One region of the Ligilactobacillus animalis genome, then DNA from elsewhere that is predicted to be linked to it. Evidence: a T-box and tRNA genes for the amino acid it is inferred to sense, from the RefSeq annotation. Region 1 holds a T-box; the other holds one or more tRNA genes.
What was found. A T-box is a leader RNA that pairs with one kind of tRNA and senses whether it is charged. The one in region 1 lies ahead of GSR62_RS03430 (valine--tRNA ligase), so its partner is inferred to be a tRNA-Val.
Positions count from the first base shown of each region.

Region 2: it has a tRNA-Val gene. The T-box ahead of GSR62_RS03430 (valine--tRNA ligase) is inferred to sense a tRNA for this amino acid. The anticodon was not compared.

Region 1 covers NZ_CP047141.1:694,923-698,388, reverse strand. Annotated here, with positions in the region: gene GSR62_RS03430 (valine--tRNA ligase) at 1-1,947, opposite strand, end outside; T-box leader at 2,002-2,207, opposite strand; gene thiI (tRNA uracil 4-sulfurtransferase ThiI) at 2,248-3,465, opposite strand.
Region 2 covers NZ_CP047141.1:563,658-567,123, forward strand. Annotated here, with positions in the region: rRNA gene GSR62_RS02680 (23S ribosomal RNA) at 1-1,300, shown strand, start outside; rRNA gene rrf (5S ribosomal RNA) at 1,372-1,488, shown strand; tRNA gene GSR62_RS02690 (tRNA-Val) at 1,498-1,570, shown strand; tRNA gene GSR62_RS02695 (tRNA-Lys) at 1,575-1,647, shown strand; tRNA gene GSR62_RS02700 (tRNA-Thr) at 1,717-1,792, shown strand; tRNA gene GSR62_RS02705 (tRNA-Gly) at 1,798-1,869, shown strand; tRNA gene GSR62_RS02710 (tRNA-Leu) at 1,899-1,984, shown strand; tRNA gene GSR62_RS02715 (tRNA-Arg) at 2,002-2,075, shown strand; tRNA gene GSR62_RS02720 (tRNA-Pro) at 2,081-2,154, shown strand; tRNA gene GSR62_RS02725 (tRNA-Met) at 2,182-2,255, shown strand; tRNA gene GSR62_RS02730 (tRNA-Ile) at 2,274-2,347, shown strand; tRNA gene GSR62_RS02735 (tRNA-Ser) at 2,394-2,483, shown strand; tRNA gene GSR62_RS02740 (tRNA-Met) at 2,493-2,566, shown strand; tRNA gene GSR62_RS02745 (tRNA-Asp) at 2,571-2,643, shown strand; tRNA gene GSR62_RS02750 (tRNA-Phe) at 2,651-2,723, shown strand; tRNA gene GSR62_RS02755 (tRNA-Gly) at 2,739-2,809, shown strand; tRNA gene GSR62_RS02760 (tRNA-Ile) at 2,822-2,895, shown strand; tRNA gene GSR62_RS02765 (tRNA-Ser) at 2,899-2,986, shown strand; tRNA gene GSR62_RS02770 (tRNA-Glu) at 2,994-3,065, shown strand; tRNA gene GSR62_RS02775 (tRNA-Met) at 3,083-3,156, shown strand; tRNA gene GSR62_RS02780 (tRNA-Asp) at 3,160-3,232, shown strand; tRNA gene GSR62_RS02785 (tRNA-His) at 3,344-3,416, shown strand; tRNA gene GSR62_RS02790 (tRNA-Leu) at 3,423-3,466, shown strand, end outside.

The DNA of each region.
Region 1 (3,466 bases):
ATCGTTCCAGATGAAGTTGTAAAGGGCACGACCAGCTTCACCAAATTCATAGTTATCAAAGAGACGCGTTACTTCTTTGACAGTATCATTCAAGCGGCTCAAGATCCACTTGTCAGCTAATTGCCATTCTGCTTTAGCTGGTAAAGTAGCAGTCGTATCTTCATCGAGGTTCATGATCACAAAGCGGCTAGCATTCCAGATCTTATTGATAAAGTTCCAAGCTGCATCCATCTTCGTATAGGAGAAACGAACGTCTTGGCCTGGTGCTGAACCGTTGGATAAGAACCAACGTAAAGCATCAGCACCATACTTGTCGATCACGTCCATTGGATCGATCCCGTTGCCAAGTGATTTACTCATCTTGCGTCCTTGTTCATCCCGGATCAAACCGTGGATCAAAACATCCTTAAATGGACGGCGACCAGTAAATTCGATACTTTGGAAGATCATCCGTGATACCCAGAAGAAGATGATATCATAACCTGTGACTAACGTATTAGTTGGGAAGTAACGCTTGAAGTCAGGCGCATCTGTATCTGGCCAGCCCATCGTTGAAAATGGCCATAAAGCACTAGAGAACCAAGTATCTAAAACATCAGGATCTTGTTCCCAATTTTCGATATCAGCTGGAGCTTCTTCACCAACATAAGTTTCACCCGTATGCTTGTTATACCAAGCTGGGATCTGATGGCCCCACCATAATTGGCGTGAAATGACCCAATCATGAACGTTTTCCATCCATTGAGTAAAGGTCTTTTCAAAACGTTCTGGCACAAAGTCGACCCGATCATCCGAATCTTGGTTAGCCAAAGCTGCTTGAGCTAATGGTTTCATCTTAACGAACCATTGTGTTGAGAGACGAGCTTCAACTGGCACACCTGTCCGTTCAGAGTGACCCACACTGTGCGTGATCTTTTCGATGTTTAACATGTAGCCTTGATCTTCAAGGTCTTTAACGATCGCTTTACGAGCATCAAAACGGTCCATGCCGTTGTATTTACCAGCTCGTTCATTCATCGTACCATCATCGTTCATCGTGTTGATCCGTTCTAAGTCATGACGGTTACCGACTTCAAAGTCATTAGGGTCATGTGCTGGGGTAATCTTCACCATCCCAGTCCCAAATTCAGGATCAACATATTGATCGGCGATGATCGGGATATGACGCCCTTGGAGTGGCAAGAGCACTTCTTTACCGACCAAGTCTTTGTAGCGTTCATCTTTTGGATTAACTGCTACAGCCACGTCACCCATCATTGTTTCAGGACGTGTCGTTGCGATCTCAATGTAATCTTTCCCATTGAATGTTGTTCCATCAACAAATGGATATTTCACATGGTAAAAGGCACCTTCGTCATCTTGGTGGATAACTTCGATATCAGATAAAGCAGTCCGAGCCTTTGGATCCCAGTTGATGATGTATTCACCACGGTAGATCAAGCCTTTTTCATATAACTTTACAAAGACACGGCGAACAGCATGCGATAAGCCTTCATCCAAGGTAAAACGTTCACGATCATAATCCAAAGAAAGACCTAATTTAGCCCATTGCGCATGAATGATATCAGCATATTCGCCTTTCCATTCCCAAACCTTATCGATGAACTTTTCGCGTCCTAGATCGTAACGGGAGATCCCTTCTTCAGCTAAACGTGCTTCAACTTTAGCTTGTGTTGCGATCCCGGCATGGTCCATCCCAGGAAGCCATAAGGTATCAAAACCTTGCATCCGTTTTTGTCTGATCAACATATCTTGTAACGTTGTATCCCAAGCATGGCCCAAGTGTAACTTACCAGTTACGTTTGGTGGTGGGATCACGATCGAATATGGTTTAGCTTCTTTGTCGCCATTTGGCTTGAACAACCCAGCATCGACCCATTTTTGATAACGTCCTGGTTCAACTTGACTAGGATCGTATTTGGTTGACATTTCGATGTCACGTGCCATTATTATCTTCCTTTCTTATCTTGACCGGCTCTAAACAAAAAGGCACCGCCATCCGCTTAGGACGACAGTGCCGTGGTACCACCTAAATTGGGTTTTTACCCCTCTTTGATCTGCGTTAACGAATAGATATCCGGTCTTACTTACTTAGTTTCAGTAGGACAGCTCACAAGCTACTATCTGATCGTCTGTTAAAGCGTCGCACCCACCCGCCTCTCTCTGAAAACAGTTAGCGATCAAAACCTCTTGTTCAAAGCTTATAGATGTATTTTAGCCTTGAAACAAGCACGCGTCAAGCGCTTTTTATAGCAATTCAGCGAAATCTGCTTGTTTTTCGTTCATAAATTCATCACCGATCTTGATATCTGTGATCGTGATATTTTCCATTGCCCGAGCTAACAAGCCTTCAACATCAAGGCGTTCTTCGTAATAACGTGCCTTATCGATCTTTGGCTTAGTCTTTGGAGCTGGTGGTGCAAAGATCGTACAGCAATCTTCAAATGGTTGGATGGAAAGATCGAATGTATCGATATCTTGGGCGATCTTGATGATCTCATTTTTATCCATTGAAACTACTGGACGTAAAACAGGCATCGTCGTTACATCATTGATCGCAGCCATACTTTCCAGTGTTTGTGAAGCTACTTGCCCTAAAGCTTCCCCGTTGAAGATCGCTAGACCATTGCGCTTTTTAGCGATCATTTCACTTAAACGCAACATAAAGCGCCGTTGGATCGTCATCAAGTAACCAGATGGCACTTTTTCTTTGATCGTTTCTTGGATCTCAGTAAATGGCACAGCGATAAATTGGATCCGACCAACATATGGAGTCAACTTAGCCGTCAATTCCTTAGCCTTATTCAAAGCTTGTTCACTGGTGTATGGTGGGCTAAAGAAGTGGACCATTTCGATATCCACCCCACGTTTCATCGCTAAATAACCAGCAACTGGTGAGTCGATCCCACCAGAAAGCATCAACATCGCTTTACCTGCTGTCCCGACCGGCAGACCACCGGCACCATCGATCGTTTCAGAAGAAAGATAGATCCCGTTAACTCGAACTTCAACGCGTAAGATCATGTCCGGCTCTTTCATCTTGACTTTGATCCCTGGGACCGTCTTTAAGATGTGGCCCCCCAACATATCATTTAATTCGTTGGTATCATATTGGAAGTTATGATCAGAGCGACGCGTGTTGATCTTAAACGTCATACCTTCGTGGAACTGTTCAGCCACCATTTGTGTTGCGACCTTTTTAACTTCTTCGACATCACGAGCGACCCGGATCGAAGGTGAGAAGTTTTGGATCCCAAAAACTTGTTTCAAACGTTCCATGACTTTAGTCGAGTCTTCACCGTTTAATTGGATGTGCATCCGATCACGATGAGCTTTGACCACTAATTTTGGAAAATCATGCATTGCTTGTCGAACATTGAAACCTAAGCGATCGATAAAGTTACGTCGGTTTTTACCCTTAGTTGAAAGTTCGCCATAACGAACCATAATTTCTGTATATTGCATC
Region 2 (3,466 bases), 130 kb from region 1:
AAAGCTTCTAGTTAGAATCAGACCACCCGTACCGCAAACCGACACAGGTAGTCGAGGCGAGTAGCCTAAGGTGAGCGAGAGAACTCTCGTTAAGGAACTCGGCAAAATGACCCCGTAACTTCGGGAGAAGGGGTGCTGCACAATGTGCAGCCGCAGTGAATAGGCCCAGGCGACTGTTTATCAAAAACACAGGTTTCTGCAAAATCGTAAGATGAAGTATAGGGGCTGACGCCTGCCCGGTGCTGGAAGGTTAAGAGGATGGGTTAGCGTAAGCGAAGCTCAGAATTGAAGCCCCAGTAAACGGCGGCCGTAACTATAACGGTCCTAAGGTAGCGAAATTCCTTGTCGGGTAAGTTCCGACCCGCACGAAAGGCGTAACGATCTGGGCACTGTCTCAACGAGAGACTCGGTGAAATTATAATACCCGTGAAGATGCGGGTTACCCGCGACAGGACGGAAAGACCCCATGGAGCTTTACTGTAGCTTGATATTGGGTGTTTGTACAACTTGTACAGGATAGGTAGGAGCCGTAGAAGTCGGAACGCTAGTTTCGATCGAGGCGCTGGTGGGATACTACCCTCGTTGTATGAACACTCTAACCCTCGCCGCTCATCGCGGCGGGAGACAGTGTCAGGTGGGCAGTTTGACTGGGGCGGTCGCCTCCTAAAAGGTAACGGAGGCGCCCAAAGGTTCCCTCAGAATGGTTGGAAATCATTCGCAGAGTGTAAAGGCATAAGGGAGCTTGACTGCGAGACCTACAAGTCGAGCAGGGACGAAAGTCGGGCTTAGTGATCCGGTGGTTCCGCATGGAAGGGCCATCGCTCAACGGATAAAAGCTACCCTGGGGATAACAGGCTTATCTCCCCCAAGAGTCCACATCGACGGGGAGGTTTGGCACCTCGATGTCGGCTCATCGCATCCTGGGGCTGTAGTCGGTCCCAAGGGTTGGGCTGTTCGCCCATTAAAGCGGTACGCGAGCTGGGTTCAGAACGTCGTGAGACAGTTCGGTCCCTATCCGTCGCGGGCGTAGGAAATTTGAGAGGATCTGTCCTTAGTACGAGAGGACCGGGATGGACATACCGCTGGTGTACCAGTTGTTCTGCCAAGGGCATCGCTGGGTAGCTATGTATGGATGAGATAAACGCTGAAAGCATCTAAGTGCGAAACTCACCTCGAGATAAGATTTCCCATTCCTTTATGGAAGTAAGACCCCTGAGAGATGATCAGGTAGATAGGATGGAAGTGGAAGTACGGTGACGTATGGAGCGGACCATTACTAATCGGTCGAGGACTTAACCAAGTCAAAAACGTAGCGTTTTCGGAAATAAAGATATTGTCTAGTTTTGAGAGAACAAGGTTCTCACAAAAAAGTGTGGTGGCGATAGCACAAAGGCTACACCTGTTCCCATTCCGAACACAGAAGTTAAGCTTTGTAACGCCGATAGTAGTTAGGGGATCGCCCCTTGCGAGGGTAGGAAGTTGCCACGCTATCATTATGGAGGATTAGCTCAGTTGGGAGAGCGTCTGCCTTACAAGCAGAGGGTCACAGGTTCGAGCCCTGTATCCTCCATCATGAGTCGTTAGCTCAGTCGGTAGAGCATCTGACTTTTAATCAGAGGGTCGACAGTTCGAGCCTGTCACGACTCATTAAAACAAAAAAAGCACTTGACAATTATTTATAATTGTTATAAAATAATTAAGTCACTTGCTTTTAGCGCCGACTTAGCTCAGCTGGCAGAGCATCTGATTTGTAATCAGAGGGTCGGAGGTTCGAATCCTCTAGTCGGCACCATTAATGCGGAAGTAGTTCAGTGGTAGAACACCACCTTGCCATGGTGGGGGTCGCGGGTTCGAATCCCGTCTTCCGCTTGATCAATAATTTAATATTAGCTGATCATGCCGGGGTGGCGGAACTGGCAGACGCACAGGACTTAAAATCCTGCGGTGAGTGATCACCGTACCGGTTCGATTCCGGTCCTCGGCATTAAATATTAATAATACGCACCCATAGCGCAACTGGATAGAGTGTCTGACTACGAATCAGAAGGTTGCAGGTTCGACTCCTGCTGGGTGCATATATCGGGAAATAGCTCAGCTTGGTAGAGCACCTGGTTTGGGACCAGGGGGTCGCAGGTTCGAATCCTGTTTTCCCGATTGAACGAAAGTTCTTAAAATCAACATCGCGGTGTAGCTCAGCTGGCTAGAGCGTCCGGTTCATACCCGGGAGGTCGGGGGTTCGATCCCCTCCGCCGCGATTTACGTACTAGTGCCTCGGACCTTTAGCTCAGTTGGTTAGAGCAGACGGCTCATAACCGTCCGGTCGTAGGTTCGAGTCCTACAAGGTCCATTTGATCTATTTATTAGATGGATCATAGTATGTAACTAAATATTATGGAGGATTACCCAAGTCTGGCTGAAGGGAACGGTCTTGAAAACCGTCAGGTGGGTCAAACCACGCAAGAGTTCGAATCTCTTATCCTCCTTTTTATTATCGCGGGATGGAGCAGTCTGGTAGCTCGTCGGGCTCATAACCCGAAGGTCGTAGGTTCAAATCCTGCTCCCGCAATAATGGTCCTATGGTGTAGGGGTTATCACGCCTGCCTGTCACGCAGGAGATCACCGGTTCAAATCCGGTTAGGACCGTAAATATGGCTCGGTAGCTCAGTTGGTAGAGCAAAGGATTGAAGCTCCTTGTGTCGGCGGTTCGATTCCGTCCCGCGCCATTAACAACATTATATGCGGGTGTAGTTTAGTGGTAAAACCACAGCCTTCCAAGCTGTTGTCGCGAGTTCGATTCTCGTCACCCGCTTAAGTGTTAAATGGGCCTATAGCTCAGCTGGTTAGAGCGCACGCCTGATAAGCGTGAGGTCGGTGGTTCGAGTCCACTTAGGCCCATCTGGAGAAGTACTCAAGTGGCTGAAGAGGCGCCCCTGCTAAGGGTGTAGGCCGGTAACACGGCGCGAGGGTTCAAATCCCTCCTTCTCCGTTAATATGACCCGTTGGTCAAGTGGTTAAGACACCGCCCTTTCACGGCGGTAACATGGGTTCGAATCCCGTACGGGTCATCACAATATATAATTATCGCGGGATGGAGCAGTCTGGTAGCTCGTCGGGCTCATAACCCGAAGGTCGTAGGTTCAAATCCTGCTCCCGCAATATGGTCCTATGGTGTAGGGGTTATCACGCCTGCCTGTCACGCAGGAGATCACCGGTTCAAATCCGGTTAGGACCGTTGTGACTTTATATTTTGGCTGCCGTTATGGTAGCTTTTTTTATGAAATCAACCTAACTTTATTTACAAGTAAAGTTAGATGTAGTATTATTATATAGTATATTGGCTATGGCGATAGTGGCGAAGTGGTTAACGCACCGGATTGTGGCTCCGGCACTCGTGGGTTCGATTCCCATCTATCGCCCTTGATGCCGGTGTGGCGGAATTGGCAGACGCGCTGGACTCAAAATCCAG